Regions from separate parts of the Agarivorans sp. QJM3NY_33 genome, predicted to be linked through region 2. Evidence: predicted binding sites of a transcription regulator. Region 2 holds the regulator's gene; the other holds the start of a gene.
The links. Region 2 encodes FliA, which starts transcription of late flagellar genes. Its sites were predicted from a motif close to CTAAAGNTNNNNNNNNNNNNGCCGATA; they were not measured.
Positions count from the first base shown of each region.

Region 1: a site for FliA is predicted at 2,825-2,851, ahead of ACRRSY_RS11290 (flagellar protein MotY). Genes of this name have one in related genera too.

Region 1 covers NZ_CP194039.2:2,504,226-2,519,642, forward strand. Annotated here, with positions in the region: gene ACRRSY_RS11280 (response regulator) at 1-383, shown strand, start outside; gene ACRRSY_RS11285 (ATP-binding protein) at 373-1,785, shown strand; gene ACRRSY_RS11290 (flagellar protein MotY) at 1,927-2,796, opposite strand; gene rnt (ribonuclease T) at 2,917-3,579, shown strand; gene ACRRSY_RS11300 (Na+/H+ antiporter family protein) at 3,590-4,912, shown strand; gene ACRRSY_RS11305 (AAA family ATPase) at 4,988-6,931, shown strand; gene fabA (bifunctional 3-hydroxydecanoyl-ACP dehydratase/trans-2-decenoyl-ACP isomerase) at 7,010-7,546, shown strand; gene rmf (ribosome modulation factor) at 7,601-7,777, opposite strand; gene ACRRSY_RS11320 (DUF3466 family protein) at 7,925-9,754, opposite strand; gene uup (ATP-binding cassette ATPase Uup) at 9,751-11,643, opposite strand; gene ACRRSY_RS11330 (glutaredoxin family protein) at 11,637-11,876, opposite strand; gene rlmKL (bifunctional 23S rRNA (guanine(2069)-N(7))-methyltransferase RlmK/23S rRNA (guanine(2445)-N(2))-methyltransferase RlmL) at 11,881-13,977, opposite strand; tRNA gene ACRRSY_RS11340 (tRNA-Met) at 14,137-14,213, shown strand; tRNA gene ACRRSY_RS11345 (tRNA-Met) at 14,301-14,377, shown strand; tRNA gene ACRRSY_RS11350 (tRNA-Met) at 14,465-14,541, shown strand; tRNA gene ACRRSY_RS11355 (tRNA-Met) at 14,629-14,705, shown strand; tRNA gene ACRRSY_RS11360 (tRNA-Met) at 14,793-14,869, shown strand; tRNA gene ACRRSY_RS11365 (tRNA-Met) at 14,957-15,033, shown strand.
Region 2 covers NZ_CP194039.2:1,902,689-1,918,105, reverse strand. Annotated here, with positions in the region: gene ccmE (cytochrome c maturation protein CcmE) at 1-334, opposite strand, end outside; gene ccmD (heme exporter protein CcmD) at 331-540, opposite strand; gene ACRRSY_RS08695 (heme ABC transporter permease) at 542-1,294, opposite strand; gene ccmB (heme exporter protein CcmB) at 1,333-1,998, opposite strand; gene ccmA (cytochrome c biogenesis heme-transporting ATPase CcmA) at 1,998-2,633, opposite strand; gene ACRRSY_RS08680 (DUF2802 domain-containing protein) at 3,257-3,682, opposite strand; gene ACRRSY_RS08675 (chemotaxis protein CheW) at 3,683-4,171, opposite strand; gene ACRRSY_RS08670 (chemotaxis protein CheW) at 4,309-5,100, opposite strand; gene ACRRSY_RS08665 (ParA family protein) at 5,097-5,882, opposite strand; gene ACRRSY_RS08660 (flagellar motor protein MotB) at 5,883-6,797, opposite strand; gene ACRRSY_RS08655 (flagellar motor protein) at 6,799-7,545, opposite strand; gene ACRRSY_RS08650 (protein-glutamate methylesterase/protein-glutamine glutaminase) at 7,538-8,671, opposite strand; gene ACRRSY_RS08645 (chemotaxis protein CheW) at 8,703-10,799, opposite strand; gene ACRRSY_RS08640 (protein phosphatase CheZ) at 10,811-11,551, opposite strand; gene cheY (chemotaxis response regulator CheY) at 11,563-11,946, opposite strand; gene ACRRSY_RS08630 (RNA polymerase sigma factor FliA) at 12,073-12,798, opposite strand; gene ACRRSY_RS08625 (MinD/ParA family protein) at 12,791-13,684, opposite strand; gene flhF (flagellar biosynthesis protein FlhF) at 13,674-15,089, opposite strand; gene flhA (flagellar biosynthesis protein FlhA) at 15,121-15,417, opposite strand, start outside.

The sequences.
Region 1 (15,417 bases), 600 kb from region 2:
ATGCTGGTGCCGACGAGTACCTCGGCAAACCCTTCGCCCTCGAAGAGTTATTAGCCCGTTTGCGGGTGTTGATCCGCCGTCAATCCGGTAGCGCAAATGAAACAATCCAATTAGGAGAACTATCACTTTCTCTCATTGAACAAACCATTAACTTTCAGCAAAATCCTCTAAAACTCACCCGCAACGAATACAAAATATTAGCAAGTTTAATCACTAATGCAGGCCGAGTTCTGAGTAAAGAGAAACTACAACAGTCACTGCATGGCTGGGATGAAGGAACCAGTGACAACGCCATTGAAGTACATATTCATAATCTGCGTAAAAAAGTACCAAACAAAGTGATCAAGAACATTCGAGGTGTGGGTTATATCATTGAAAAATAAAACATTCTCAATAAAGCGCCGATTAACAATATCGATCATTGTAGTTGCAAGTTTATTACTGGTGGTCTCACTGTATTTTAGTCTTTTATCTGCTCGCGATGAAATTGAAGAAGTCTATGACGCCCGGCTCGGCCAATCGGCAAAATTGCTGCTCATGGTAAGTCCTGTTGCGACCGACCGCTTAACGTTTACTCAGCAACAGCAACAATTTGATTTATGGATGAATCGTATTCAAAAATTGACCGAAGATGATGACAGCCCTGCGACTGCTTACGGCCATCCTTATGAGCAAAACATCTTATTCCAATTCTATCAAGATGAGCACCTACTATGGAGTTCAAACAAGCGACTTGGACCACTGCCACTGCTAAAACACGCTTCTGGCTATGGTGACATTTCGATGAAAAATGAGCAGTGGCGATATTTTAAACTAGCAATGGCGAATACTTCTGAGCACCAGCAATATATAGTGGTGGCAGAAAAACAAAGTATCCGCCAAGAAGTGATCGATAAAATTGCCTTTACCGCAACCTTACCGCAATTGATCCTGGTCCCCTGCCTGATCATGCTATTGGTACTTCTAATCGACAAAAACTTCAAACCGATTGCCGAATTGGGTACCGCCATTGCTCAACGTAGTGCACACAAATTAGATCGGATCTATGTGACCAATCAAACTCGAGAGCTTTCCCCCTTAGTGGATGCTTTAAACCAGCTTCTAGTGCAGCTGGAACAAGCTTGGCAACGGGAAAAACGCTTTACTCGTATGGCAGCTCATGAACTAAAAACCCCATTAACCATCTTACGACTCAATGCTGAAAACGCTATTCTTAGTGAAAATCCACAGCAACTAAGGCAAGATTTAGATAACATTCTTAAAGGCATTGATCGTACCGATCGTTTGTTACATCAACTACTCACACTTGCCAAAGTGGAAAGTATCACAGATTTAATCAGCCAAAATTTTGATCTTGCCAAAGTTCTACAGCAAGCTTTAGCAGATTTAGCCCCCATTGCACTGCGCCAACATCAAGAACTCAGTTTTGAAGGCGATAGCTGTTACATTGATGGTGATGAAATACTATTAAGTATTTTATTTAGGAATCTAATTGATAATGCAATCCGATACTCAGGAAGCCACAGTGAAATTGACGTCAAACTGAAGGCGCAAGCCAATGACATCGAAGTCACGATCAGTGATAGTGGTACGGACATCAGCCAAGACACCAGAGAGAAACTATTTGATAACTTCTATCGGGCAAATACCGAAAAAGGCGATGGTGCGGGTTTAGGGATGTCGATTAGCCGAGATATTGCAGAGCTACATCACGCGACGGTACGCTTATTACCGCGCACTCAACAGCGTAATACCTTTCAGGTTCGTTTTAATCAAAGAAGCTAAGTATTTACGCCTAAGTTGACGCTGTTAATGCTCGTCCTCAACAAGCTGCTCGCAGCCTTTAGCTGCGGGCGACATTCGCTAGGCGATTAGCTGTTGGCTCTTGAGTCATAAAGCGCCACTATTACAGCACATCATAGAAATTTAGAGTAGATCTTTACCTAAGGAAATAACCACTCGGCGATTTCGTTCGCGACCTAAGGTATTATCATTACTTGCGACATGGCGCCGCTCACCATGACCCGCCACCTCGATCACGCTGTCGTCTAAACCACTCGATTTAAAAAAATCTTTGATTCGCTTGGCGCGTTTATCCGACAATTCTTGGTTTATCCATTTACCACCATAACTATCGGTGTAAGCATCAACCAATACAACATCAATGTCTGGGTCATTCTTAACATAGTCACCAATCAATCTTAAACGTTGTTTAGAACGCGCAGTCAACTCGTTACTATTGGATTGATAAGTCAACACAGTGAAGGCGATATCATCGAATGAGTAAGGTAACAATCGCCCCACACACTTCAAAAAATCGTTATATTGTTGCTTAAAGTTAACCGATGAGATCCCCACCGATGTCGTCGCATTATTAGCATACCAATCGTCAAAATAAAAAGTGGGGATATTACCGTCTTCTAATTCGCTCAGCATTTGCCAAGCTGGCTGGGCGTGCACGTAACCGTCAAATTGCTGGTAAAAAGACAATTCACTAATTCTTTTAGAACTTGCCCCAGGTTTCCACATCGGCGGCACACTGCGTAATGAAACCTGATGTGTCTGCGGCGAAATTTTGTACATGTCTAAGTAGAAGTCTAAATTAACATTCTTCGAGGCGCGACTAACAAAACTAGCGATCCCAAACGATGGAATAAAATGGTCCATACGACATTCAATGGGAGATTGGCTGGACATGACCCAGGTTGAATCGTCCATTGATGCTGAATAGCTGCGTACACTAGCGTGAGTGACCGTCGTCCCAAGCGCCAAAGTTAACAATAAATAAGGTTTCATAGTCGCAAATCCTCTGTTCTCCTTAAAATATCGGCCAAAGGCCAATTATCTTTAAAGCAAATTCGCGATTCTTTGCTGCTTTTGTAATAATGCGCGCCTCAGTAAATACTATGCCAGATTATGACCATTACAGAACACAGCTCTCAGCTTATGTCGAACCGCTTTCGAGGGTATTACCCGGTTGTTATCGACATTGAAACGGCAGGCTTTAATGCCAACACCGATGCATTATTGGAAATAGCGGCTTGCTTACTCAGCTTCGATGCAAATGGCGAGTTATATGTACTCGACAGCGTGCAATTTAACGTTGATCCCTTTGTGGGAGCAAACTTAGAAAAAGCTGCTTTAGAGTTTACCGGTATCGATCCCACAAACCCGCTCCGTGCTGCGGTGAGTGAAGAGTTCGCACTAAAAGAAATGTTTAAGCCAATTCGTAAGGCCTTGAAAGCCCACGGCTGTAGCCGTGCTGTCATGGTGGCTCACAACGCCGCTTTTGATATGAGTTTCTTTAACGCTGCGGTTGAGCGATGTCGGATCAAACGTAACCCTTTTCACCCTTTCGTGAGTTTTGATACCACAAGTTTGAGCGCTTTAGCGCTCGGTCAAACCGTGTTAGCGAAGGCCTGTCGGGAAGCTGATATTGAATTTAGTAATCAAGAAGCTCATTCGGCACTTTACGATGCGCAAAAAACCGCAGAACTATTTTGCAAAATAGTAAATAAATGGCAGACCTTAGGTGGTTGGCCGCTTCCTATTCCACAAGATACCCCTGAAGAACCATAGGATCTCATTCATGTTTAACCCCGTTGTTGTTTCCGTTTGTTTAATGCTAATACTTAGTCTCATGCGGGTAAATGTAGTATTAGCGCTCACCATTAGCGCGTTAGTCGGAGGCCTCGTTTCAGGACTGCCCCTGGCGGAAACAATTTCTAGCTTCGAACAAGGTTTAGGCAATGGTGCTCAAATTGCTCTCAGTTACGCCCTACTTGGTGCTTTTGCTGTGGCAATATCTCGCAGTGGACTGACTGATTTTATTGCCGAAAAGATTATCAGCCGCGTAGACAAACATCGAGAAAGCCGCTTAAGCTTAGTGAAATGGTTGATGTTAAGCGCCATCATTCTCATGGCCATCGCATCGCAAAATCTGGTGCCAGTGCACATTGCCTTTATCCCCATTTTAATTCCACCGCTGATTGGTGCTTTAAATCAGCTAAAAATCGATCGCCGTTTAATCGCTTGCTGTTTAACTTTTGGCTTGGTTACAACCTATATGTGGTTGCCAGTTGGGTTTGGTGGCATCTTCCTAAATCAACTTTTATTTACCAATCTACAAAACAATGGTTTAAGTATCGATAAAGCACAACTTCCCTTGGCTATGACCATCCCGGCTCTTGGGATGGTTGTCGGCTTGCTGAGTGCGATCTTTATTTCTTATCGTAAACCACGCGAATATCGTAGTGATATGCTTAAGGCTTCGGCGAGTTCCGCGCCTGCAATGCCGACTCAAAAGCTGTTGATTAACATTATTGCTATATTCGCAGCTCTGGCGATTCAGCTTTATAGTAACTCGATCATTATCGGCGCTTTAGCTGGCTTTCTATTATTAACGACAGCATCAGGGATCCGCCCTCAAAACAGCCAAGATTTATTCATTGAAGGCGTAAAACTTATGGCTTTGATTGGCTTTATTATGATTGCCGCAGCTGGCTTTGCCGCCGTAATGAAAGAAACCGGTGGCGTACCCGACTTGGTATCGAGCGCCGCAGATATGTTAGGTAGCAATAAAATGTTAGCCGCAGCAGTATTACTGATTGTGGGTCTGTTAATCACCATGGGGATCGGCTCATCGTTTTCAACGATCCCGATTATTGCCGCTATATATGTCCCCTTAGCTATTTCTTTAGGATTTTCGGAACTGGCAACCGTTGCTTTAGTGGGAACAGCAGCGGCACTGGGTGATGCAGGTTCACCGGCATCCGATTCAACTTTAGGTCCAACGGCGGGATTAAATAGTGACGGCCAGCATGATCATATTTGGGATACGGTTGTACCAACATTTATCCACTTCAACCTACCATTATTGGTATTTGGCTGGATAGCAGTTATTGTTTTATAAAAAGTGATAACAATCTGATTTACTGGTGATTTAACGACTCGCGTCTGACGACTAATATTTTATGGGAACACCAACTTGACCAACTTTGAAATACCGCTCGATAAACTACAGCCTACATTTAATTTGGCTAATGTGACTCCCAATAGTCATCACCAATGGGCAAACTTAATGCCCTTGGCAAAAGCAAGCTTTGATTATTTTTTGTCACAAGCTCCTAGTCTGCCTCTCATGATATGCCAAGCAGCCAGTTACCTACAGCATCAGTCAATACTTCAAGCCCTGTTGCGCTCACCAACTGTAACCAGCGACTATGTCATGTTGTACCGGCCAAAAACGCCCTATCAGCCCAGTTATTTTCAGCTTAAATCAGGGGCTCTACCGTTATTTAAGCAACTCATGCAACAACTAAACGAACTCATCAGAGCTGAGCCTACATCGAGCATAAGCGTACAAGCTGAAGCCAATAAGTCGCTATTTATACAGTTACACAGCTGCCAGCAACAACTCGGCTTAGTTGATGCTGTTCAAGACTTGTATCATGCTTTAATTGAACAACAGCCGGCGAATGATATTTCAGCTTATTACAAAGTTTGGCAAAGCCAACATCAGCCAATACTGTGTCCAGAATTTTCAAGAGCTGCTCTGTTCGGCTCAATTCGCAGTGGTAGCTCTGCTGCCGATTTAACAGGCATCGACTTAGGTTTGTTCCAACAATCCCCGCACGGTGTATTTGTGCTCAATAGTGATGATGTTATAGCAGATCCCGGATTGTGGTTTGAATTAAAGGCTTGCTTAAAATCATCCCGTTTGGATTGGTCTCGAGCGAAGAGTCACAAAGCGACAATGATACCAGAAGCCTCAGACTTCAAACCGAAGCTCGTATTACTCGGTGAGCCGATGGCTATCTCTGCTTTGTTAGAACTCGACCCAGAAATATATCAACTCAGCTTGATTGAAACCGAACTACCCAGTGAAGTTGAACTAAACAGTGTCAATATCGAAGCCTATCTAAGTCAGATTAATGCTACGCTGAGCGATACGAAACTAGCACCACTCGATGCTAAACTTTATACTTCGGTACTTGGTTATGCCTCACGCTTGTGTGAACATAACGACTTGCTCAGCCTCGATATTCACCACATCATCAAGCCACTTCGTTTATTGGCCCATTTACAGCTGAACCATAATGCCGAGGGCTTCGCCAGCGCATTAAATACACTACATAGAAACATCAATAGCCAGCAACAATTTAGTGATCTAGCATATCGAGATCAACAAACTAAGATTGAGCTTTCTGGTGAAAAAATAGGTCAAATCAATGGCTTATCAGTTATTGACTTTAACGGTCTCGGTTTGTCTTTTGGAGAGCCAATCCGGATCACTGCGACCGCTCACCAAGGCGAAGGTGATTTTACCGATGTTGAACGCAAAGCTGAGCTAGGCGGCAATATTCATGCAAAATCCATGATGATTATTCAAGGTTATCTCAGCGAGTTATTTGCCAAAGAACACCATTTCCCGCTGTCTGGTAACATCGTATTTGAACAATCTTACCATGAGATCGATGGTGATAGTGCCTCAATGGCGGGCGCTTTGGTGATGATGAGCGCATTGGCGAACCTTCCCATTAAACAAAGCTTCGCCGTAACCGGAGCGCTCGACCAAAAAGGTAATATTCTCGCAGTTGGTGGGCTTAACGAAAAAATTGAAGGCTTCTATCGGATAGCTCAACAAAGTAAGATTGCTGGTCCCTTTGCATTGATACTTCCCAAAGCCAACCTTAATCAGTTAAATTTGAATCACGATGTGATACAGGCCTGCACTCAAGGTAAACTTAAGTTGTTTGCTATTGAGCATATTGAACAAGCCGTTCAGTTACTCTTTAATCAACCTGCCGGTGATGTATATGATGCGCAAAGTGTCTATGGACAGATCCATAGAAACATTCATCCTGAAGGCCAAAACAACAGTTTTTTCGCTTACTTACTTAGAAAAATACTCGGCTTATTCAAACTCTAACAAATTTATTAGTCATCGGACTTGTTTAGCGCACACCTGTTCGCTAAAGTAGCGGCAAATTTTTTAAAGGTTTAAATCATGACTCAGGTTTCACAAAAAGATCTAGGTAAAACTAGCTATGAACGCCAAGAATTACTCGACTGTAGCCAAGGTCTTTTATTTGGTGAAGGAAATAGTAAGCTTCCTGCCCCCAATATGTTAATGATGGATCGCATTCTCAAAATTAGTCATGAAGGTGGTGAATTTGGAAATGGTGAAATTATTGCCGAATTAGATATTGATCCAGATTTATGGTTTTTTGGTTGCCACTTTCCTGGCGACCCAGTGATGCCAGGTTGTCTCGGGCTCGATGCGATGTGGCAGTTAGTTGGGTTTTTCTTAGGTTGGAGTGGCGGTCCAGGAAAAGGACGAGCACTGGGTGTTGGTGAGGTTAAATTTACTGGACAAGTCTTACCCACAGCAAAGAAAGTGACCTATAAAATCCAAATGAAACGCGTAATCATGCGCAAATTAGTGATGGGTATTGCCAATGGTGTTGTAGAGGTCGATGGGCGAGAAATTTATTCCGCAAATGACCTGAAAGTTGGTTTATTTACTGACACATCAAGCTTCTAAGTAAATCATCTCCTATAAAAAAGCCCTGTTAACCAACAGGGCTTTTTTTATTCATTAATGATTGTCTAATCCTGAAACGCGTTCTTCAAGCGCCTCGCGCCATCCTCCGTACCAATGCCCTCTCGCGTCAACTCCTCCGTACGGACAGGTCTCCTTAGAACGACCAGATAACCCTGCTTGATAACCTTTGGCATGCGCTCTTTCTAAACGATCGCGTTTTTGTCTTTTCATAGACTATTCCTCATCAAGATCAGAAAATAAACCAGCGGTCCGTTTAGGACCACCGTTCTACTATCGCCTATCGTTTTACAAAGATCAAAAACAAATTTTTAAGTATTCGCTAAGCATTTGATCTTTTTGTTACAACCAACAAAAAGATTAACGTTTTTTGAAGCGTCTCACATAAATTAAGGGTAATAACAATAAACCAAACCAAGAAACGCCTGCGCCTTGGCGCTCATAAGACGCTTCTTCAAGCATTGGGCAACTAGCAATATCATTGATATCAGTGACTACAGGGTTACGCTCTAAACGCAATAACACGGGTCTCGGATTAACACCATGAATAAGGTCATCCGGTGTTTCGTAGTGATACCCACTCGCGTAAACAGTGCCGTCATCGAGGATTTGAGAAGCATACTCAATCCGATATAGTGGCATCCGTGGTTGTCCGTCTTGTTCATAACAAGTTAAGGAATTGAGGCTCCAGTTATAGGTACTTTCACCATTCTTATAACGATCAAAATCTAGCAAAATTGCACTCTGCCTACGAGTCGTACCACTATAAGAAGGCTGTTCTTCACCATCTGCATCAACCCAACCGACAATCAAATTATCATTATTAATATCACTAAATTCGCTATTAGCGCCATTAAATGGCAAGTCACGCAGTGGCCAAACCACTTGTTGATAAGAACTAGAAGCTTGATCATTATCATAAACAAAAGCTTCTACTGGGCGATTACGTGATTTCACTTGCGTATAACGCAAGTTGCCAACCATCAATTCCGCATCATTAACGGCATTTGCCCAAGTATGTGAGACCGAGTCTTCAAAGTCTGCACTATCACCACCGATGTTAATGTTAGGGATTTGATTTAGTGAATAACTTCCATCGTCATTTGCGCTATAAAATACCGCTCGTCCGCGAGAACCCGTGGTTGAATCATAAACATCGTCAGAAGAGATCCCAACAAATATATCCGCATGACTGTTGTAGTCCTTGATGAAATTATAATTGGGTGCATCGCCATATTGAGAACGAACGTAACCTTCAACCAAGGGCACGCCTTCCACCGCATCGCCATCGTCGGCGTTAGTAATATCCCACACCCAAGCCTGCGTATTAAAACCAGAACAGCGATAATAATAATCCTGGTCACCAGTTTGACATTCGCCAAAACTATCGCTATTCGAGTAACTAACACTACTCAAACCAATCACAAGCGTCTTACCGTCTTTCTGAATGACTTGTAAACCCGACGAAACACCACCTTTGTCGCTACTCAATTGTCCATCACTACTAAATGGCGTTGGTAATAAAGTAATTTTGGCATCGTCACTAAGGCGCAGCGCAAACCCGCGTTGAATAAACTCTCGAGTATAGACCGAGCTAGAGCCATTACTAAAAGGTGCGGAATCGTAACCGACAGCCCAACCAAGCGAACTATTAATACGATTCACTCGAGTATCTGTCGTATAAGTTTGCTGACTACTATCGTCAAAAATGAACAACTTATCGTTAACGGTGTCCCAGGTCGGGATCTCACTGTTAGTTCCGTTAAGGTGAGCCCCTGTCACATTGCGCTGCGCAATGAATGCTAATACATTAGACTTATATAAGACCGAGGCTTGATTAAATAAACGATGTCGATAGGTACCATAAAAACTATTGTCACCTTCAAAAAACAGATCACATACTTCTACAGCATATTGACAGCCGTAGTCAAAACTAGTGCGGTCGGAGAAATCATAAAAACGAAATGGGTTACGAAAAGTTAAGGCATTGCCCGCAACATACTCCCCATCCTCACTAACAGCGGTGACATTAAAACTGCTATTCGCTTCTGCTAAGCCATTCGCCATTTCAATAGGAATTTCTTCAACCAAATAGTACGCCTCAACTTGCGCGGCATGGACCATACCAGCAGAAAGTAATAAGGGCGCAAATACCAGCGATAACGAACGATTAATAATAGACTTCTTCATGAATTTTTTAATTCTTCCAATTCTTCCCAACGTGAATAAAGCACTTCTAATTCTGTTTCAGCTTCATTCAGTTGGCTTAGGGTGGTCTGAACCAAACTTTGTTCTAAACTATAAAACTCTGGCTCATTTACTTGTTTTTGTAGCTTTTCGAGTAAGTTTTCGGCAGCTTCTAACTTTTGAGGCAATTGGTCAAGCTCAAGTTGTAATTTATAAGATAACTTTTTAGTGGGCTTAACACTACGGCTACCCACTTCTGTTTTCTGTACCGAGTTGCTGCGTTGCCCTTGCTGCTGTTGCTCGATATAAGTCTGTACTTCCGAATAGCCGCCGACATAAGTATCGACTTGCCCTTCACCGGGAAAATACCAAACATGACTGGCAGTATTATCGATGAAACTTCGATCGTGACTCACCAACAGTACAGTCCCCGGATATTGGCTCACTAATTCTTCCAATAACTCCAGCGTTTCGACATCGAGATCATTGGTTGGTTCATCAAGCACCAATAAATTTGCTGGTTTTAAAAATAGCTTGGCGAGCATCAGGCGATTTTTTTCACCACCAGACAATGCCTTGACCGGGGTAAACGCACGTTTTGGGTGAAACAAAAAATCTTGTAAATAGCCCATCACATGGCGCTTCCCACCATTGATCTCGACCTCCTGTTTACCACCGGCCAAATTATCGATAAGTGTTTTCTCGGGATCAAGTTCTTGGCGATATTGGTCAAAGTACGCAACACTGAGTTTTGTGCCTACCTTCACATGACCGCTGCTCGGCTGCAACTGGCCGAGTAATATCTTAATCAATGTAGATTTACCACAACCATTGGCACCCACAAGGGCAATTTTGTCACCGCGCATCACCAATAAATCAACCGGAGAGATAATTGGCTGTTGATTAGGGTAACTAAAACTAATGTTCTCGGCTTCAAAGACTATTTTCCCTGAACGCAAACCATCATCGATTTGCATCTTGCTGGTACCCAAACGGTTAACCCGCTCTCCACGCTCGTTACGCATTGCCTTAAGTGCACGAACGCGCCCCTCGTTACGGGTTCTACGGGCCTTAATACCTTGACGGATCCAACTCTCTTCCTCGGCGAGGCGTTTATCGAATAAGGCATTTTTCTCTTCTTCAACCCGCAACCATTCGATTTTACCTTCGAGATAGGCATCATAGTTACCGGGCCAAGAAGTGAGAACGCCACGGTCAATATCTACAATCCGCGTGGCAATTTTTCGAATAAATGCTCTGTCGTGACTAATAAAGACAATGGTGCCTTTAAAGTTAATCAAAAAATCTTCTAACCACTTAATCGTCGTGATGTCTAAATGGTTCGTGGGTTCGTCTAGCAACAAGATATCCGGCTCACCGGCCAAGGCTTTAGCCAATGCAACTTTACGTAGCCAACCCCCAGATAAACCCTGTAAAGGCTTATCACCATCCAATTTCATGGTTGTAAGTACTTTTTGGATTTCACTATCAAATTGCCAGCCATCAACGACATCAATATGATGCTGAACATCTTGCAAACGTTTTAGTAATTTTTCATCACTACCATCCCCAATATGGTTAGCTAGGTGATGAAACTCACTGAGCAACTTACCGATATGTGGCTTACCTTCAGCAACATAATCAAAAATACGTTGATCACTGGCTTGCGGCGGATCTTGTTGTAATCGAGTAATCACAACATCATTCACCAACTGCCGTTGCCCAGAATCGAGTAATACGGCACCTTCAATCACTTGTAATAAAGAGCTTTTACCTGCGCCATTACGGCCGACCAAACATACTCTTTCTGACTTATTAATTTGTAAATTGGCTTTGTTTAGCAGAGGTGTATCACCATAAGCCAAAACTGCATCTTGTAAGTTAATTAACACGTACAACTCTCTATAAATTGCTCTAACTGACTCGCATCAAAAGGCCAGCTTAACTGTTGCTGGCTAGGCGCATGACACAGCACCGGAATACTATAGCGAAACTGCTCAGTCAAAGCTTCATCATCAATAATATCTTGTTCACTCAGTTCGCTGATATTAGGACTGGCTAATATCAATGCTTTGGCATCTTCACACAAATGACAACCATCGGTACTGTATAACACCCAAGTCATAGCGCTATTCCTTGTGGATCATCCAACAATTGTGGATATGTTTATTGCGTTCGAAATCTGCAGACAAAGACTTCGAGGAGATATTTTCCAGGCTCAAACCATGTTTAACTAAAGCCTCTTGGTCAAGCTTAAAGTGACGTTTATTATTGGAGAATATTAAATCACCCCCCTTATTAAGCAAGCGCGCCACCGACACAATCAAATCAACGTGATCTTTTTGAATATCAAATACTTCATCCATTTTCTTTGAGTTAGAAAATGTGGGCGGATCAAGAAAAATCAGATCCCAGCGCTGAGATATTTGGGTTTTTAACCAGGCCATACAATCAGCACGAATAAACTCGTGTTTATTGATTGGCAATTGGTTTAAACGGAAATTATCTTTGGCCCAGTTCAGATATGTATTCGACATATCAACTGTGGTGACCTTTTTAGCCCCCCCTAAAGCCGCATGCACACTTGCCGAGCCCGTATATGCGAACAGATTAAGCACGCTCTTCGCTTGACTGTGTTGCTGAATATAATGCCGCATATTTCGATGGTCCAAAAAGAGTCCGGTATCGAGATAATCGGTTAAGTTAACGTAGAACTTAGCTCCATACTCTTGTACCACAACCCGCTCTTTTTCATCGCTATGACGTTGGTATTGTTGTTTCCCTTTTTGCTGAGCACGTTGTTTAATCACCAGCTTATCGTTGTCCACTAAACCGCTTTGCAAAAGTCCGGTAAGCAAATCCAGTAAGCGTCTGCGAGCCTTGTTAGGATCAATGGTTTTTGGAGCTCGATACTCTTGGACAATCATATAATCGTCGTAACGATCAACTGCAACATTATACTCGGGTAAGTCTGCATCATATAAGCGATAACAGCTGATCTGCTCGCGTTTAATCCACTTTTGTAACTTTTTTTGATTCTTGGTTAAACGATTGACAAAATCAGCCGCATATTGGCGATTTTCCGCTTGACCACTTTCGGCAATTTGATAAATCTTTAATACACAAGCCAACGAACCATTGAAAAACTTATAGGTTTTATCGGCACGTAAGCGCAAGTAATCAAGTAATTCGGGCGCACCGGTAAATAGCGATAAACGCCAACCACCGTAGTTTTGTCGAACGCTGGCACCAAAAGAAAGAAACAAGCCAATCAATTTGGTTAACTCACCTAATCGCTCCCCATAGGGGGGGTTTGACAAAATTAGCCCTGGTTCACTCGGCGCTACAGGCAAATTGGCAGCATCATGTACATGTACTGAAATCAACTTATCTAAACCTGCACGCTCGATATTGGTTTTGGCTATCGCCACCATTCGTTTATCAATATCGTAGCCAATCAATCTTTGTTTACAATTAGCCAAGCCAAGTTCAGCTCTCGCTTGCGCATCGGCTTTAATATCCCGCCAAGCAGACGCTGCAAAATTACTTAAACGTTCGAAGCCAAACTGGCGCTGTAGACCCGGCGCGATATCGGCAGCCTGCATCGCCGCTTCAATCAGTAAGGTTGCCGAGCCACACATCGGATCGATGAGGTATTTTTCTGTCCAAGCACTTCTTGTGACCAAGGCTGCTGCAAGGTTTTCGCGTACCGGAGCCTCACCCTGTTCGGTTCGATATCCGCGTCTATGTAAGCCACTACCTGATAGATCTAAAGAAATAGCCAAATGTTTACCTGCGATCCGCACCACGATCCGCGCATCTTCATCTATCTTGGCAACATTAGGCCGAGTACCGCAGTTCTCTTTATATTGGTCGACAATAGCGTCTTTCACTTTCAATGCGCCAAACTGACTATTGTCTATGAAATGATTGGTGCCACTACAATGCACGGAGAAGGTTTGATCGACACTAAAGTACTTATCCCAAGGCACTTGATAGGCACTATCGTATAAGTCATCTACTTTGTCCGCTTGGGTTTCCACCAAACGTAACAGGATCCGCGAAGCAAAACGTGTCCATAAACATATTTTATAAGCGGTAGGCCAATCACAGGTAAAACTCACACCCGCGACGGTTTGTTTGCAGTTGTCGGCCCCTAAGGCCACTAACTCATCTAAACATAAGCTTTCTAAACCTTTAGCGGTCGAAGCGAAAAAATCTGCCATTTTGATACTCAATTAAATTAACCCAAGGATTATACCTGTTTTAACGAGGATCAGTAGTAAAAGGGGCTTTCGGACAAATATTCGGCAGTTGGTTAAGAACAGGAAATTATCTCTTGTAATCTAAGCGAGCTCTGCGTAATATCCGCACCTCGTTACGGACGCGGGATGGAGCAGTCTGGTAGCTCGTCGGGCTCATAACCCGAAGGTCGTTGGTTCAAATCCGGCTCCCGCAACCAATTTCTACTTCGGTAGCGATTGACTAGTTTGAATAGCTAGGCCAAATAATTATTCACTATCACTTAACTTTTATAGTTAAGACCGGACGCGGGATGGAGCAGTCTGGTAGCTCGTCGGGCTCATAACCCGAAGGTCGTTGGTTCAAATCCGGCTCCCGCAACCAATCTCTACTTCGGTAGCGATTAACTAGTTTGAATAGCTAGGCCAAATAATTATTCACTATCACTTAACTTTTATAGTTAAGACCGGACGCGGGATGGAGCAGTCTGGTAGCTCGTCGGGCTCATAACCCGAAGGTCGTTGGTTCAAATCCGGCTCCCGCAACCAATCTCTACTTCGGTAGCAATTAACTAGTTTGAATAGCTAGGCCAATTAATTATTCATTATCACTTAGCTTTTATAGTTAAGACCGGACGCGGGATGGAGCAGTCTGGTAGCTCGTCGGGCTCATAACCCGAAGGTCGTTGGTTCAAATCCGGCTCCCGCAACCAATCTCTACTTCGGTAGCGATTAACTAGTTTGAATAGCTAGGCCAATTAATTATTCACTATCACTTAGCTTTTATAGTTAAGACCGGACGCGGGATGGAGCAGTCTGGTAGCTCGTCGGGCTCATAACCCGAAGGTCGTTGGTTCAAATCCGGCTCCCGCAACCAATCTCTACTTCGGTAGCGATTGACTAGTTTGAATAGCTAGGCCAATTAATTATTCACTATCACTTAGCTTTTATAGTTAAGACCGGACGCGGGATGGAGCAGTCTGGTAGCTCGTCGGGCTCATAACCCGAAGGTCGTTGGTTCAAATCCGGCTCCCGCAACCAATTTTTGCCCAATCAAATCCCTTTTTATTTTGACTCGTTCGCTTTCCCTAATATGAATCCGGAAAACTCTTAGCACAAATCAACAGCTTCAATGCTGCCTGGCCACACAGCAAAACTAGTTAAAGACTTCGAACGGCCTCCTTCTATTTAATATTTTCTAATACTAATCTGACTCATTATATGATCAACTTATTGCGCAGAATAAATCTGCCGATAACTAGGCATGGAGCGCAGTCACTCGTGGCTCTCATGACAAGATACATGACGCAGTTAGCGGTGATTCAGACAAGCAAGAATCAAGCGATAATGAGTTCGATTGCTATAATTTACTGCGCAAACTCCCCTTGCCTGGTTAATCGATGCGGTGCATTCCCATGATGATGT
Region 2 (15,417 bases):
CGACAATCCCCTGCCCCTCGCGAAATAGATCCGGCAAAATACCTTCGTAATTAACAATCACAATCTCACCGCCGGCATCACTCAGTTTAAAGCTCACTTGTAAACTTGTTGCAGAACGCTCAACAGTGCCAGGCAATACCAAACCACCAATCCGCAATCGCTGACCCAGTTCCGGTTTAAGTGCCTGTGGACCTTTCCCCTTAACTAATTCTGTGGGGGTATAAAACAAGTCGATATTTTGCGCCAGTGCATAAAGCAACAAACCAATGGATGCCCCTAAACCCAACACAATAGAGATAACAATGGTTAAGCGTTTTTTACGTCTAGGATTCATAAGTGTTCGCTCATCTCTTTCGCTGCTTGTACCCGTTTTCGCCGCACCGAATAATGCGTCACCGATTTAATAATCGCTCTTCGTTTAATCAAACTATCGATGACCAACGCTCCCATGGCGAGCGCACTCACGCCATAGGCCAGCCATACGTAATACGCGTAACCACCCATCGCAAAAAAATCAGCGACTGAATCAAATTGCATCATATTAACCCTCCCGTTGATCTGGCTTGATAAGAAGTTGTTGTACCCAAGGGCGGCGGCGTTCTCGCCTTAACAGCTCGGTTCTAAAGCGAACCAAACTGACCGCAACCAAGAAAAACCCAAAAGCAAATATGTTCAGCAATAAGGGCCATAACATTTGAGAATCAATCGACGGTTTCGCGAACTTGGTAATCGTGGCCCCTTGATGTAGGGTATTCCACCATTCCACGGAATAGTGAATGATTGGCAAATTAATAACGCCCACTAGACTCAAGATCCCAGCGGCTCTGCCAGCCATAACTTTATCCGAAAATGCGTTGTATAGGGCGATGACACCTAAGTACAAAAACAACAAAATTAACTCAGAGGTTAAACGAGCGTCCCATACCCACCATGCCCCCCACATTGGTTTCCCCCAAGCAGCCCCAGTAAATAGAGCAACAAAGGTAAGGACCGCGCCAACAGGAGCGACTGCAGCCACATAAATATCAGCTTGTTTAATTTGCCACACCAAGCCGATAAAAGCGGCAATTGCCATCGACGAATAAGCCGCCATCGATAATATTGCCGAAGGAACATGAATATAAATAATTCTGAAACTATCGCCTTGCTGATAGTCGGCGGGCGCAAAGGCCAAGCCCCAAATTAAGCCCACCACAAAACTAATAAGGGCCAATACACTCAACCAAGGTACAAATTTTCCAGCAAGTTCATAGCTGGCTTGCGGTTTTGCATAAGGATGTAACCATTTCCACATTAGGGTAAGTACTCTCTGACAATAATTTATTATTATATTTAGTTAACGCTAACTCTTAATGCCGCGGCGGTAGCGAAGGGAGCCAAAGTGAGCGCCAATAAGCTAATCGCACCCATAATCGCTAAATGGCCCGTATAGGGCAAGTTTAATGATGCGGCTTCAATCGCAGAAGTCGCAAAAATCAATATAGGAATATACAAAGGTAAAACTAATAGGCTCAGCAATACACCACCTTTACGCAAGCCCACTGTTAAGGCTACGCCCACTGCACCAATTAAACTCAGTACAGGGGTTCCTAATAATAAGGTATAGAATGTAGCCTTAAAACTTTGCCATTCTAGGGATAACAAAACTGCAAGCAGCGGTGATAGCAGTAAAATTGGTAAGCCTGTAATCATCCAATGCGCCACTGTTTTTGCTAAAGCGATCAACGCTAAAGACGAGCCACTCAACAACATCTGTTCTAATGAGCCATCAGCATAATCATCTCGAAATAAGCGCTCTAAAGACAATAATGAGGAGAGTAAAGCCGCTACCCATAAAATTCCAGGCGCAATTTTCGCCAATAACTGCGGCTCTGGCCCAACGGCAATAGGAAACAAAGTTATCACAATCAAAATAAACCATAACGGATTGACAACTTCTGACTTTTGTCTAAATGCAGCTAACAACTCACGTTTAACAACACTCACAAAAACCCGCATTAAACAATTTCCTCATAAGCAGGCTCAATGTTTAACACGCGATAATGGGCACTATCGATATTTAAAGTTTGATGCGTCGTGAGCAATATCATTCCGCCGGCCTCTGCATGTTGCTTCAGTACGGCTTCTAAATAAGTAACACCTTGCTTATCGATTGCGGTAAAGGGCTCATCTAGGATCCATAATTGACGTTCCACAAGCCATAACCTAGCCAAGCCAACTCGGCGCTGCTGTCCAGCCGACAAGTGTGCTGTTGGTTCATCTTCCAAACCCGCTAAACCGACTCGAGCCAACAAGTCGTATAGCTGCCCCAATGACATGGACTGACCCGCCAACCCCAAATAAAACTGTAGGTTTTCTACGGCACTTAACTCTGCCTTTACCCCAACATGATGCCCCAGATACAGGCAGTGTTGATGAAAGCTATCAGAGATTTGATTAATGCTCTGCCCTTGCCAATGGATCTCTCCCTGCTCAGGACGAGATAAACCTGCAAGCAAACGTAATAAACTAGTTTTCCCCGCACCGTTGGGACCCGCTACCTGCAGGATATCGCCAGCGTTTAAGGTAAACGATAAATTGTCAAAAAGAACGCGCTCTTCTCTAACACAGCAAAGTCCAATAGCTTCCAGCATTCAAATGTGTCTTGATATAATAAGTGTCGGGATGGTATCACAGCTAGATCGTAAATCTAGGCAAGCAATTGAAATAACGAATATGTTAAGGAGATGTTCCATCAAAGTAAAGCCAAATCAAAATAGATATTCAGTCGGACCAGCAACGATGAAATAAACACCATTCCGCAAAATACAGAAGCAATCGAATATGGTCGGCCGTTCGTGTATAGGTCATGGCCGCCGACTAGAAGCTCGAGCGCATAAGGCTGTCATTAAGAACAACTGACAACTGACTCAGAAAATAGATGTAAAAGATAAGCAGATCGAGATAACAGTCCAAAATACAAAGAAAAACCAATCAAGCTAAAACAACTACAGCAGCCCCCCTACCGATTACAATAAGAACATATAAAATAGCAGATTCATGCAGCAACAACGCAGGACAATACAACAACCTTGCCCTGAACAATTAATTTAGCTGAATCAAATACCACTCAATTCAGTTCCGAAGACCTACCATTTAGTCTACTTTAAACGAGCATTGTAGCGACTCTGACTCAATCATGATAATAGGATTTTGTGGAACAAACAGCAAACGGGGCTTGGCAAGTGCAGTGGTTCAGAGAGAAGAGAAGGCAAGGCTAGCTTGCTTGCCCTTTCATTTTATTCCGTAGACTTAATAGAAGTTCAGCCTCGGCTTTAGGTAATTCACATTCGCGCATCACCTCTTCTAAATCAGCGCCTAACTCGACCAATTTGACGGCACGGGTGTACAACTTGCTGTCAGGATCTTGTGACTCTATTTGAGCGCTACGAATAAACGCTTGCTCGACTTGCTCAGCCTGACGCTCTAATTCTTGAACTAAAGAAGCATTGGCTACGTGTAACTCTTGCAGCTCTTTTTCAGCGGCTCGATGCTTACTTAACAAATTTTTAATAACCAGTTCCAAACTCGCCATTTTGGCTTCACTGGAATCTATATGTCGATTAGCCTTGTGTGTTAACCAGTAAACACCCACAAGGCCAAGCAACATAACCAATAACGCAACAAGATTAATCCAATCCATTTATATTGAGCTTACTTCATCCCACTCTTCATCAGAAAGCAGCTTATTGAGATCAACCAAAATTAATAACTGTCCATCCCGATTACTAACACCTTGAATGAACTTCGCGCTCTCTTCAGTACCCACGTTTGGTGCGGCATCTATTTCAGAAGAACGTAGGTAAACCACCTCAGCAACACTATCCACTAAAATCCCGATGACTTGTGATTCAGCTTCTATAATCACGATCCGTGAATTTTCGGTAATATCTGATGAAGGCAAACCAAACCGGGAACGCGTATCGATCACCGTGACCACATTACCACGCAAGTTGATAATGCCTAAAACATAGTTTGGCGCTCCTGGCACCGGCGCTATTTCTGTATAACGTAATACTTCTTGTACCTGCATCACGTTAATACCATAGGTCTCACTTTCCAACTGAAAAGTTACCCATTGTAGAACTTCATCCTCGGCAATATTTTCTGCGACGTTACGCTGCTCGCTCATCTGCATGTCCTTTTTATTCATGAGTCCAATTGGATCTCGCAACTCTTATCTATTCAAGTATATATCATAAGTTATAAAACTAAACGGCGGATTTACCTAGTCTTTCAATTAAACAGAGCTCGCTCTACCTCACAGTTCTAACATCCATCTATATTTACCCCCTGAGAAAGCATTCGTTGTAGCTCTTCAACATGCAATAAAGCACACATCCTTTGTTTGACCATTCCCGCTAACCAACGACGTTTACCGGGATCAACACGCCACTTTACATCATCTTTATTCAACCGCTCGGTACCAAATAGCTTCTCGCAGCTCAAACCCCAACTACTTTCACCAAGCATAACCAAGTATTTATAGTCAGGTTCAAAAGGCTGATTCGGCATCACCCACTTAGCGGTATCGACAACCGTTAACTTTTGTTCACGCTCGATCATAATGCCAGCGAACCAATCTGGCTTACCAAAGAGTGGGCTAACTTCACTAATACGATGAATTCCGCCCAACTCAGTCAAGGGCACTCCAAAAGTAACGCCTGCAACTTCAAAAAATAGAACCTGAAACTCATTATCGGTTTCGATATTGTGCCATTCTTCCGGTAAAGGCGCTTCAACAAGCTGCTCTTCTACTTGAATACTCGTTGCTGGCAAAGACTCATCAGCAGGCGCTATATGCTCGGGTTCAACTTTTGGTGCAGGCTGTTCTGGTAACTCTTTAATAGGGAGTAATACCGGCTTAGCCTCCGCAACAGCGGCAACTCGTTGCTCGGCTTCTGCGAACAAAGTCGCAAGCGGCTTCACTTGAGGTTCAGGGGCAAACGAAGACTGATTCAAGGTTTCACTAACAGGGCTGAGAGGCACACTTTCAGGTTCTTTCAATAAAGAATCAAAATAACTCCCTAAAGCCTGCTCCATCAAGGTATCGCTATTCATAATAGCCCCTGCTCATCGGTCATCTGCAGAAGATGAGCGAGTAAGGTTTGATAAGCAAATACCCCGCGGCAATTTTTTATATGATAGGAAGGTGGCGCATGCCGTAGGCTAGCATCTCTAAATTTGGTGTCGATGGGTATCACTGAATTCCAAATGTTGTTCGGATAAGTTTCTTGTAGTTCCTTTAAGGCCGCTAATGAAGCACGAGTTCGCTTGTCATACATCGTTGGAACAACCGTATAGCGTAAGCGGTTAGGACAAGAGCGTTGCATAATACTCAAGGTTTTAACCATGCGCTCCAAACCTTTAATGGCTAAAAACTCTGTTTGAACAGGCACTAATACTCGCTCACTCGCAGCTAAAGCATTAACCATCATCACCCCCAGAACTGGTGGGCAATCAACTAACACATAATCATACTTATGTTCAATACGCGCCAAAATGCGCTTTAAAATCAAGCCCATTCCCTCACGCTGCCCCAACACTTTATCCAAAGTAGCTAAAGCCATACTTGCAGGAATTAAATCTAAATTATCAAACGAAGTCGCTTGAATACTATGGGTCACCATCGCATCATCGAGTTGACTGTTTTGATAAAGTTCATAAAGAGTGCCCTGAACACTATCAACATCAAATCCCAAATAACTGGTGAGCGACGCATGGGGATCAGTGTCGAGTAATAGGACACGTTTTCCTTGTTGCGCTAGTAGACCAGCCAGAGATATCACCGTTGTAGTTTTACCGACACCGCCTTTTTGATTAGCAACCGTCCAAACTTTCACCTATTCTTCCTGCCTTGTCGTAAATCGCACCCCACCACCTTCCAATGGCACCGCTAACATTGTCTCACTATCTGGCTTAACAACTTTCTGCTCATCTCCCGCTGGCGCTTGTTCGACAACTGACGATTGGGCAATTGAAGAGTCCCAAATGTATTTAGAGAGTGCAATGACCACCCTTCGATTTTGTTTATCGCTTTGCAGTTTTCCGTTCACGGATAACGGGGCATATTGAGCGTAGGCTTCGATAGCCATTCGCTGCGGTTGAATCCCATCTGACTGCAATTCCCGAACAACTCTTGTGGCCCGAGCGGCTGACAACTCCCAATTGCTTGAATAGAGTTCACTATCAATACTTTGCTCGTCGGTATAACCACGCACTCGTATATAATTATCGACCATTTTAAGCTTTTCGGACAAACGTAAAACTAACTGTTCAGCAGGCTTAAGCAAGTAAGCACTACCACTAGCAAAAAAAAGTCGACTATCTAACTCAATGGTTAGCCAGTCTTCATCACTATTTATTACTATGTCGTCAGTTTTGAAAATATCTTTAAGTTCAATAGCCAATTGGCTTGCGAGTTCGGTTAGATTAGACTGAGCAACTGAGTTTGAAGTCGTTGGCGGCACGTTAGGCATGATAACTTGACCATCCAAAATCGAGTGACCATATTCCATCAGCAATTCCGTTGACGAGACCGTTTCATTCCGTTCAGCTTGCCCATCAGAAACTTCAAATAAGGCAATCGCCTGTTGTAAGCGTTGTTGCAATTCGGGGTAATCTTTTTCATTGGTAATCGCCATCGCGTAAAGTACTACAAACAACGCAAACATCAATGTCATATAATCAGCGTAGGAGACTAACCAACGCTCTGTGTTTGCATTTCGCTTAGCAGCTGCAGCATAGCGATGACGCATACTAGTCGATATCCACAACGAAGCTATGTAAGCGACGCTTTACTTCAATACTACTGGCACCTTCAGCGATTGAAACCAATCCAGCTAAAGTCATTTCCTGATAAATAGCGCGATCCCCCGCTTGCGAGCGAAGCTTATTGGCAAAAGGCAAGAAAATAAAATTGGCGAAACCAACACCATAAATGGTCGCGACAAATGCAACCGCAATTCCCTTTCCAAGTAACTCAGGACTGCTTAAAAAATCCATAGCCTGAATCAAACCAAGTACTGCACCAATAATACCCACCGTAGGGCAGTAACCCCCCATGGCTTCAAACACCCCCGCCTGACGTTCCAAACGACTTTGTTCTAAGTCGATGACATCTTCTAAGGATTGTTGTAATTGTTGAGCTTCGGCACCGTCTATCAGCATTTGTAAACCACGTAAAGTAAACGAATCTGCATGTTTTTGCTGTTGTTCTAGGCCCAAATAACCATCTTTACGAACAATATGAGACCAATTCAATATCAATTGAATTTGGTTCTGTACATTATCTTGCGACTGAAACCAAACCTTCGGTATCACTTTCAGAGCTTGCACAAATTGTTTGCTCGGCGTTTGTAACATTACCGCGCCGATAGTCCCCCCCAATACAATTGTTAATGCATGTACATTGACTAAATCGTCTAACGACCCACCAGCAAAAACATGACCAAACCCAACAGCAGAGAACGCTAAAATAACGCCAAAGATGCTAAGTTTATCCATTACCAATTTCCATAACTATCGCTTCAGAAAAACGATCGAGAGGCATTTGATTGGAGGCGAGTCCAGCACTTGCGACGGCCTGTGGCATACCATAAACAACACAACTGGCTTCATCCTGAGCCCAGATCGTTGAGCCTTTATCTTTCAATAAACGGCAACCATCTCGCCCATCAGCCCCCATACCGGTCAAGATCATGGCTAAAACGTCGCCCTGATGACTTTTCGCCAAAGAAGCAAAAGTAATATCGACACAAGGTTTATAGTTGACTTTGTCATTGCCATCAATAATTCGTAAGCGACCATACTGACCGCGAGGCTCAACTAACATCTGTTTGCCACCGGGTGCGAGATAAGCACAACCCGGTCGCAATTCATCTCCATCCTCGGCCTGCTTCACATTAACCCGTGACAGTGTATTTAAGCGTTGAGCAAATGCAGCTGTAAATGTAGCTGGCATATGCTGAACTAATAAAATGGGCTTAGGAAACCCAGCCGGCAACTGAGTTAAGATTGTTTGCAAAGCCACCGGACCACCGGTAGAGGTCCCTATCGCGACTAATTTATAGCGTTTTCCTGAAGGTTTAAACACACCAGACGTACGAACCTTGCGCTCTACCGAAGGTTGGCTGCTTGCCGCAGTCGTCGGCCTTAGTGGCGTCCGGGCGCTTGGCGTCAAAGGTTTGTCGGCTCGGGGAGTCAGACTCGATGGCGCTCGACGCGCTATCACTCGGCGTCTGGCAATGGCCTTTACTCGTTGTTGTAACAAGCTGACGGCTTCTTCACGATCACGAGCAATGTCTTCAAATTTTTTGGGGATAAAATCAAGTGCACCAGCATCTAGAGCATCTAAGGTCGCTTTAGCACCATCGTGGGTTAACGATGAAAACATCAGCACTGGCGTGGGATGTTTGGCCATAATTTCTTTTACAGCCGTAATGCCATCCATAACTGGCATTTCAATATCCATGGTAATCACGTCAGGTTTTAAACTTGCAACCATTTCAATGGCCTCGCGGCCATTCTTAGCTGCACCTATCACCTCAAGGCTTGGGTCAGCGTTAATAATCTCGCTGACTCGACGTCTGAAAAAACTAGAATCATCAACAACTAATACTTTTATTGCCATACTCAATTCTTTTTAAGGGCTGTGCTCGGCGTTATAACTTACGAGCGTAGCGTTTTAGTAAACTAGGAATATCGAGTATGAGTGCGATACGACCATCACTGGTAATCGTCGCCCCGGCCATTCCAGGGGTACCTTGCAATAACTGGTCAAGCGCTTTTATCACAACTTCTTCCTGCCCAATGAGGTTGTCAACGACAAATCCCACCTGTTGTTGGCCTATCTGTACGATAACCACATGTCCTTGAGAACTTCTCTGTCCAGATTGACTATTACGGATCAACCAATCTTGCAAATAAAATAGAGGTATAGCTTTATTACGGACAATAACGGTTTCCTGACCGTCAACAACATTGGTTTTGGTTAAATCCAGATGAAAGATTTCATTTACACTGGTGAGTGGTAAAGCAAAAGTCTGTTTACCTACATCAACCATCAAAGTGGGTAGAATAGCTAACGTTAATGGTACTTTGATTTGTAAAGTAGTACCGCCTCCGAGCTTAGAATCAATATCCACAGAACCGTTCAGCTGGGTGATACTGGTTTTGACCACGTCCATGCCAACACCACGCCCCGAAATATCAGAAATCTCAGTTTTTGTCGAAAAACCTGGTGCAAAAATCAAACTATAAGCATCTTTGTCTGGCATTCTTGCCGCCGCATCGGCATCTAAAACACCGCGCTCTATAGCGATAGATTTAAGCTTATCTGCATTCATTCCCGCGCCGTCATCTTCGATCATCAGCAAGATATGATCACCTTCTTGCGAGGCTGACAAACGAATGACACCAGTACGCGGTTTTCCTGCCGCTTCACGTTGGTCTGGCATTTCAATGCCGTGATCAACCGAGTTTCGCACTAAATGCACCAGTGGATCGGCTAACGCTTCCACTAGGTTTTTGTCTAAATCGGTATCTTCACCGACCAATTCCAAGTTAATATCTTTCTTCAAACTACGAGCTAAATCACGAACGACTCGAGGAAAACGACCGAACACCTTCTTAATAGGCTGCATTCGAGTTTTCATCACTGCACCCTGTAAATCAGCGGTCACAACGTCAAGGTTAGAGGTCGCCTTAGCCATATCCTCATCATTACTGGTTAAACCAAGACTAACCAAACGATTACGGACTAAAACTAATTCCCCAACCATATTCATGATTTCGTCGAGAGTACGGGTATCGACGCGAACCGTCGTTTCCCCCTGAGGGGCTTGTTTGGGCGCTGCTTTTGCCGGCTCAGACTTGGCTGGAGCAGCAGCTTTCGGAGTAGCTGCAACTTTTGTTGGTGCAACTTTCTTCGGCTCGACCTTCGGGGTGACTTCGGGCTTGGCTGCCGCCTTAACCTCAGGCGCTTTACCAGCACCATGCAGCTGATCTAATAACTTTTCGAATTCATCATCGCCAATTTCGTCACTGTTCGTCGCCGTTTCCACTGGCGTAACAGCGGCAGGTTTAGCACTTGGTGCTTTAGAGCCATGTAGCTCGTCGAGTAGCTTTTCAAACTCATCATCAGAAATATCGCCACCACTCGCAGTTTCGCTAGGGGCTGCAGCACTTACCGGACTCGCTTGAGAAGCTGCTTTTGGAGCACCTGAGCCATGCAACTCATCGAGTAAGCTTTCAAATTCGTCATCAGAAATATCATCAATACCAGTGCCAGTAGCTGATTTACTCTCTGGAATTTGCTCGGGCTCGGGCTCGGGCTCAGATTCCGGCTCAACCACTACCTGATCTTCTGAAGCAGGCCGAGATAATTGATGCAATCGCTCAATAAGCTCTGGCGAAGCTGGTGTTAAAGGTTCTCTTGCTTGCACCTTAGCAAACATATCATTCACGGAATCAAGTGCTTCAAGTATGACATCCATTAACTCTGATGACACCCCGCGGCCACCGTTACGTAATGTGTCAAACACATTTTCCGCACCATGACAAACGTCAACGAGTTCAGTTAATGATAAGAAACCAGCACCACCTTTAACGGTATGAAAACCCCTAAATATAGCATTCAATAAGTTACTATCATCAGGACGTTTTTCTAGATCAACAAGCTGTTCAGAAAGCTGCTCTAGGATCTCTGCCGCTTCTACCAGAAAGTCTTGTAAGATGTCTTCATCTACATCAAACGACATGCGCTACTCCCTTAAAATCCTAAACTAGACAACAAGTCATCAACATCGTCTTGATCGTTAACAACGTCATCCCTTTGTTCTTTATTAATTATAGGGCCTTCTGCTTCAACACCCGATTTTTTATCATCTTGACCAGGAGCGACATCCACCATGTCAGTGCCAAACAAGGTGAGCATCTCAACTAAATTCTCTTCAACCTCCTGAACTAAAGTGATCACCTTTCGAATCATTTGCCCGGTAAGATCCTGAAAATCCTGTGCCATTAAAATTTCAGTAAGCATGTTACGTAGTTTATCGGCATCAGATGAAGAACTAGTCAGAAAAATATCGATTTGGTGACACAGCGCTTTAAATTGGCCTAACTCAATTTTCCGATCCATCAAATTTTGCCATACAGGCATAATATCATTGATATCATTGGTTAATTTATCAGCAATCGGCAAACCCGACTCGACTGCATCCATCGTTTTATTAGCAGCTTGATCGGTCATTTCGATGACATAGTTTAAACGTTCTTTGGCATCGGGGATTTCTTGGTTCGCGAGTTCATTGATCCGAATATCCAATTTGAAATCATTTAATGAATCGTGAAGTTGACGAGTGAGCTGGCCAACTTTATCAAACAGCAAGTTAGCTTTTGGAGCACATAGCTCACTGACTAGTTGGTTCGCCTCGGCGACCTTTCCCATTTCAAGTAGCATCACCAGTTGTTGCGCATCCGCTAATGAAATAATCGGAGTATCGGTGCTCACGCGTCTTCCTTTTATTGTAATCTTTCGAAAATCTTATCGAGCTTCTCTTTTAAAGTAGCTGCTGTAAAAGGTTTTACAATATAACCATTTACTCCGGCTTGTGCGGCTTCAATAATTTGTTCACGTTTCGCTTCCGCGGTGACCATCAATACAGGCAGGTGAGCTAAACTCTCATCGGCACGAATGTTTTTCAACAAATCGATACCTTCCATACCAGGCATATTCCAATCAGTCACTACAAACTCAAAATCGCCACCCTTAAGCATTGGTAGCGCGGTGTTACCGTCATCGGCCTCATGTGTATTGTTGAAACCTAAATCTCTCAACAAGTTCTTAATAATCCTTCTCATTGTTGAAAAATCATCAACAACCAGAATTTTCATATTTTTATCCAAGGTACGTCCCCCAGCTGGATGTTTTACTAGCCCACAAACGGGTCACAAATTTATGTAATACATTATTATGCCTTAATAAACACAATTTTAGTCCATCTTTTATAAGTTTTGTAAGGATGAATTTCTCTATTGTGTCCAATCTCGCATTCGAGTTTTCACTCTGGCAAGCGCTTGACTATGAATTTGACTCACTCTCGACTCACTAACGCTTAATACTTCACCAATTTCTTTAAGATTAAGCTCTTCATCGTAATAAAGCGATAATACTAAGGCTTCTCGTTCAGGTAGCCCTTTGATGCACTCCGCCAAAGATTGTTGAAATCGTTGATTTGCAAAACCTTCGAAAGGACGATTTTGCTCGCGACTTTCTTCGTTAGAAATGACATCCTCGTTTACCCCAAGGTCCTCAATGCCTAAGATTCGCCCGCAATTAACATCCGCTAACATCGTATGGTATTCGCGAAGAGAAACCCCGAGTTTTTCAGCAACTTCAGCGTCTTTAGCATCACCATTTTTTTCTCTTTCAACAGCAGCTATAGCGTCACTAATCGCGCGACTATTTTTATGTACAGAACGCGGAACCCAATCGCCACGGCGTATTTCATCAAGCATCGCGCCGCGAATTCGGATCCCTGCATAGGTTTCAAAGCTAGCACCTTTAGAGCCATCAAAATTACGAGCGGCTTCTATCAGCCCGATCATTCCAGATTGGATTAAATCATCCACAATAACACTAGCCGGTAGCCTAGCCATTAAGTGATGGGCAATCCGTTTAACCAAAATGGCGTGGCGCTCCACTAACGCATTAGTGTCGTTAACGCTGGTATTGGCGTAGGCGGCAACTTTATTCACTAAGCTGCTCTCTATTCTTGCGTTGTCCAAATTCGAGAAGATTCTCGATGAAAAATTCTAAATGTCCTCCCGCTTGCTCAGGTATCGGCCAAGTAGCCGCTTTGCTGGCTAAAGAGCGAAATGCCAAAGACGCTGGTGACTTAGGATAGGCTTCAACCACAACACGTTGTTTGCGAACGGCCAATCGGACATTGTTATCATAGGGAATACAAGACACTAACTCGAGAGTGGCATCTAAAAATCGTTCCGTCACCCGAGTCAGCTTGGTAAATAACTCCTGACCTTCTCTTAAACTACGAACCATATTGGCAACAACTTTAAATTTATACACCCCATGATTATTAGAGAGTAGTTTAATCAGGGCATAAGCATCGGTAATTGATGTTGGTTCGTCACACACGACGACTAAAATATCTTGCGACGCTTTTGCAAAACTCAACACCATATCAGAGATGCCCGCTGCGGTATCAACCAGCAAAACATCTATCGGTGTTTTCATACTACTAAAAGCGCGAATTAAACCTGCATGTTCCGCAGGGCTTAATTCAACCATGGATTGAGTTCCTGAAGTTGCTGGCGCAATCAGAATCCCATTTGGTCCCTCAACTAATACTTCGTCAAGAGTGCACTCTCCCGATAGCACATGCGACAGATTTTTAGTCACGCGCAGCCCAAGTAGCACATCAACATTCGCCAAACCTAAGTCCGCATCAAGGACCATGACTCGCTTGCCTTGACCCGCCATTGCAATTCCCATGTTAAGCGTCACGTTGGTTTTACCAACCCCACCCTTTCCACCAGTCACTGCGATTACTTTCACATTATTTTTTTGTTGCATCATTCGTAAGCCGCTAGCTTGATCAAAATCATTATGTTTAGAATACATCCGAAACCTTCTGTTGTTCGGTTTCACTAAACCAAAAGTGTTGCTGAGAATGCTTATCTATCACCGACAAAGCTTGCTCAACTAATTCGCTAGGCACCGCCACTGCAATATCTTCTGGTACTTGCTGACCATGAGTAACGTAACTGATTGGTATAGCATGACGCAAGGTTACATTTAACACTTCACCTAACGCTAAACTTTCATCTAATTTAGTAAGTATGGTACCAGCCAAAGGAATTCGCTTAAATTGATTTACAGTTTCTTCAATTACCCGTCGCTGAGCATTGGCTGACATCACCAAATAATTACGGATATTAACTTGGCTATTTTTGACTAACTTGTCTAATTGTTCATGTAGACGGATATCTCTTTGGCTCATACCAGCGGTATCGATTAAGACTAACTTTTTATCTTTAAACTGGTATAAAAGCTGGGACAACTCAGCTTCATCATTCGCCACTCGAACTGCACAGCCCATAATTTTACCATAAGTTGCCAGTTGCTCATGAGCACCAATACGATAAGTATCTGTGGTAATCATCGCCACGCTATCAGGACCATGGCGCATAGCAAACTGCGCAGCTAATTTGGCGATAGTGGTTGTTTTACCGACCCCCGTCGGGCCCAATAAGGCAACCGCTCCACCTTTTAACAATATTTCATCTTGGCCGACAGGGAGCTGATTTGCCAGTAATTCCCGTAAATGCTGCCAGCCTTCTTGTACGCCTAGCTCTTCGGGGATATAACCAGCCACCTGATCGGCCATATCCTCATCAAAACCAACCAACTGTAACTGTTTGATTAACATCGCTCGAACAGGCTCTTGCCGCTCAACTTCCTGCCACATTAATCCCGACACTTGATGTTCCAACAACTTTCGCATCGCTGCCATTTCTTTCTTTAATTCACCCACTTCACTGTGATTCGCCTCTGCGCTTGGCGTTGCAATACGGCTTGCCGCAGGTTTGGCTGCTGAACCTTGCTGTATCCACCCTTGCTGCTGAGCCAAGGAGCGAGGAGCCTGAACGGTTCGAGGCCGTTGCGATTTATTTAAGCTGGATTGTTGCAAATTTTCTTGCTGACGCTTTTGATGGCGCTGCATAAAATTAGTCAAATTATCTTTGAGGCTCGCATTTTCGTCAAAATCATGACCAAGCTGTTGGTTTGTTGACGTTTTAGAACTGTGCTTAGGTTTGACGGACGATAAATTGACGCTATCATCGGCTAACTCTCGTGATGAGTTTTCTCCCTTAGCATTAGTCTTGGAAGGCTCCACCGCAGCAACAATCTCTATGCCTCCGGTCACCTTTTTGTTGGACATGATCACGGCATCACTACCAAGAGTCTCTTTCACCTCGGCTAACGCGGTCCGCATGTCTTTTGCAAAAAAGCGTTTCATTTTCACTGGTCACCTTCCTTTTGCTTACCCATTGGACCTATTGCCCAACTGAACTCACAATACGTATTTGTTTATCTTCCGGCACTTCTTGATACGACAGTACACGTAATGCAGGCATTGCTGTTTTAACGAACCTCGACATACTCGAACGCAATATACCGGATGTCAATAATATCGCTGGTTGGCCTGCTAATTCTTGATTTTGGCATGCTTCAGTTAAAGATACTTGCAGTTTTTCGGCCAAACCTGGTTCCATTCCTGCACCATCGTTACCACCTGCCTGCATAGATTGATGCAATATTTGCTCCAAGTCTGGTGACAAAGTAATGACCGG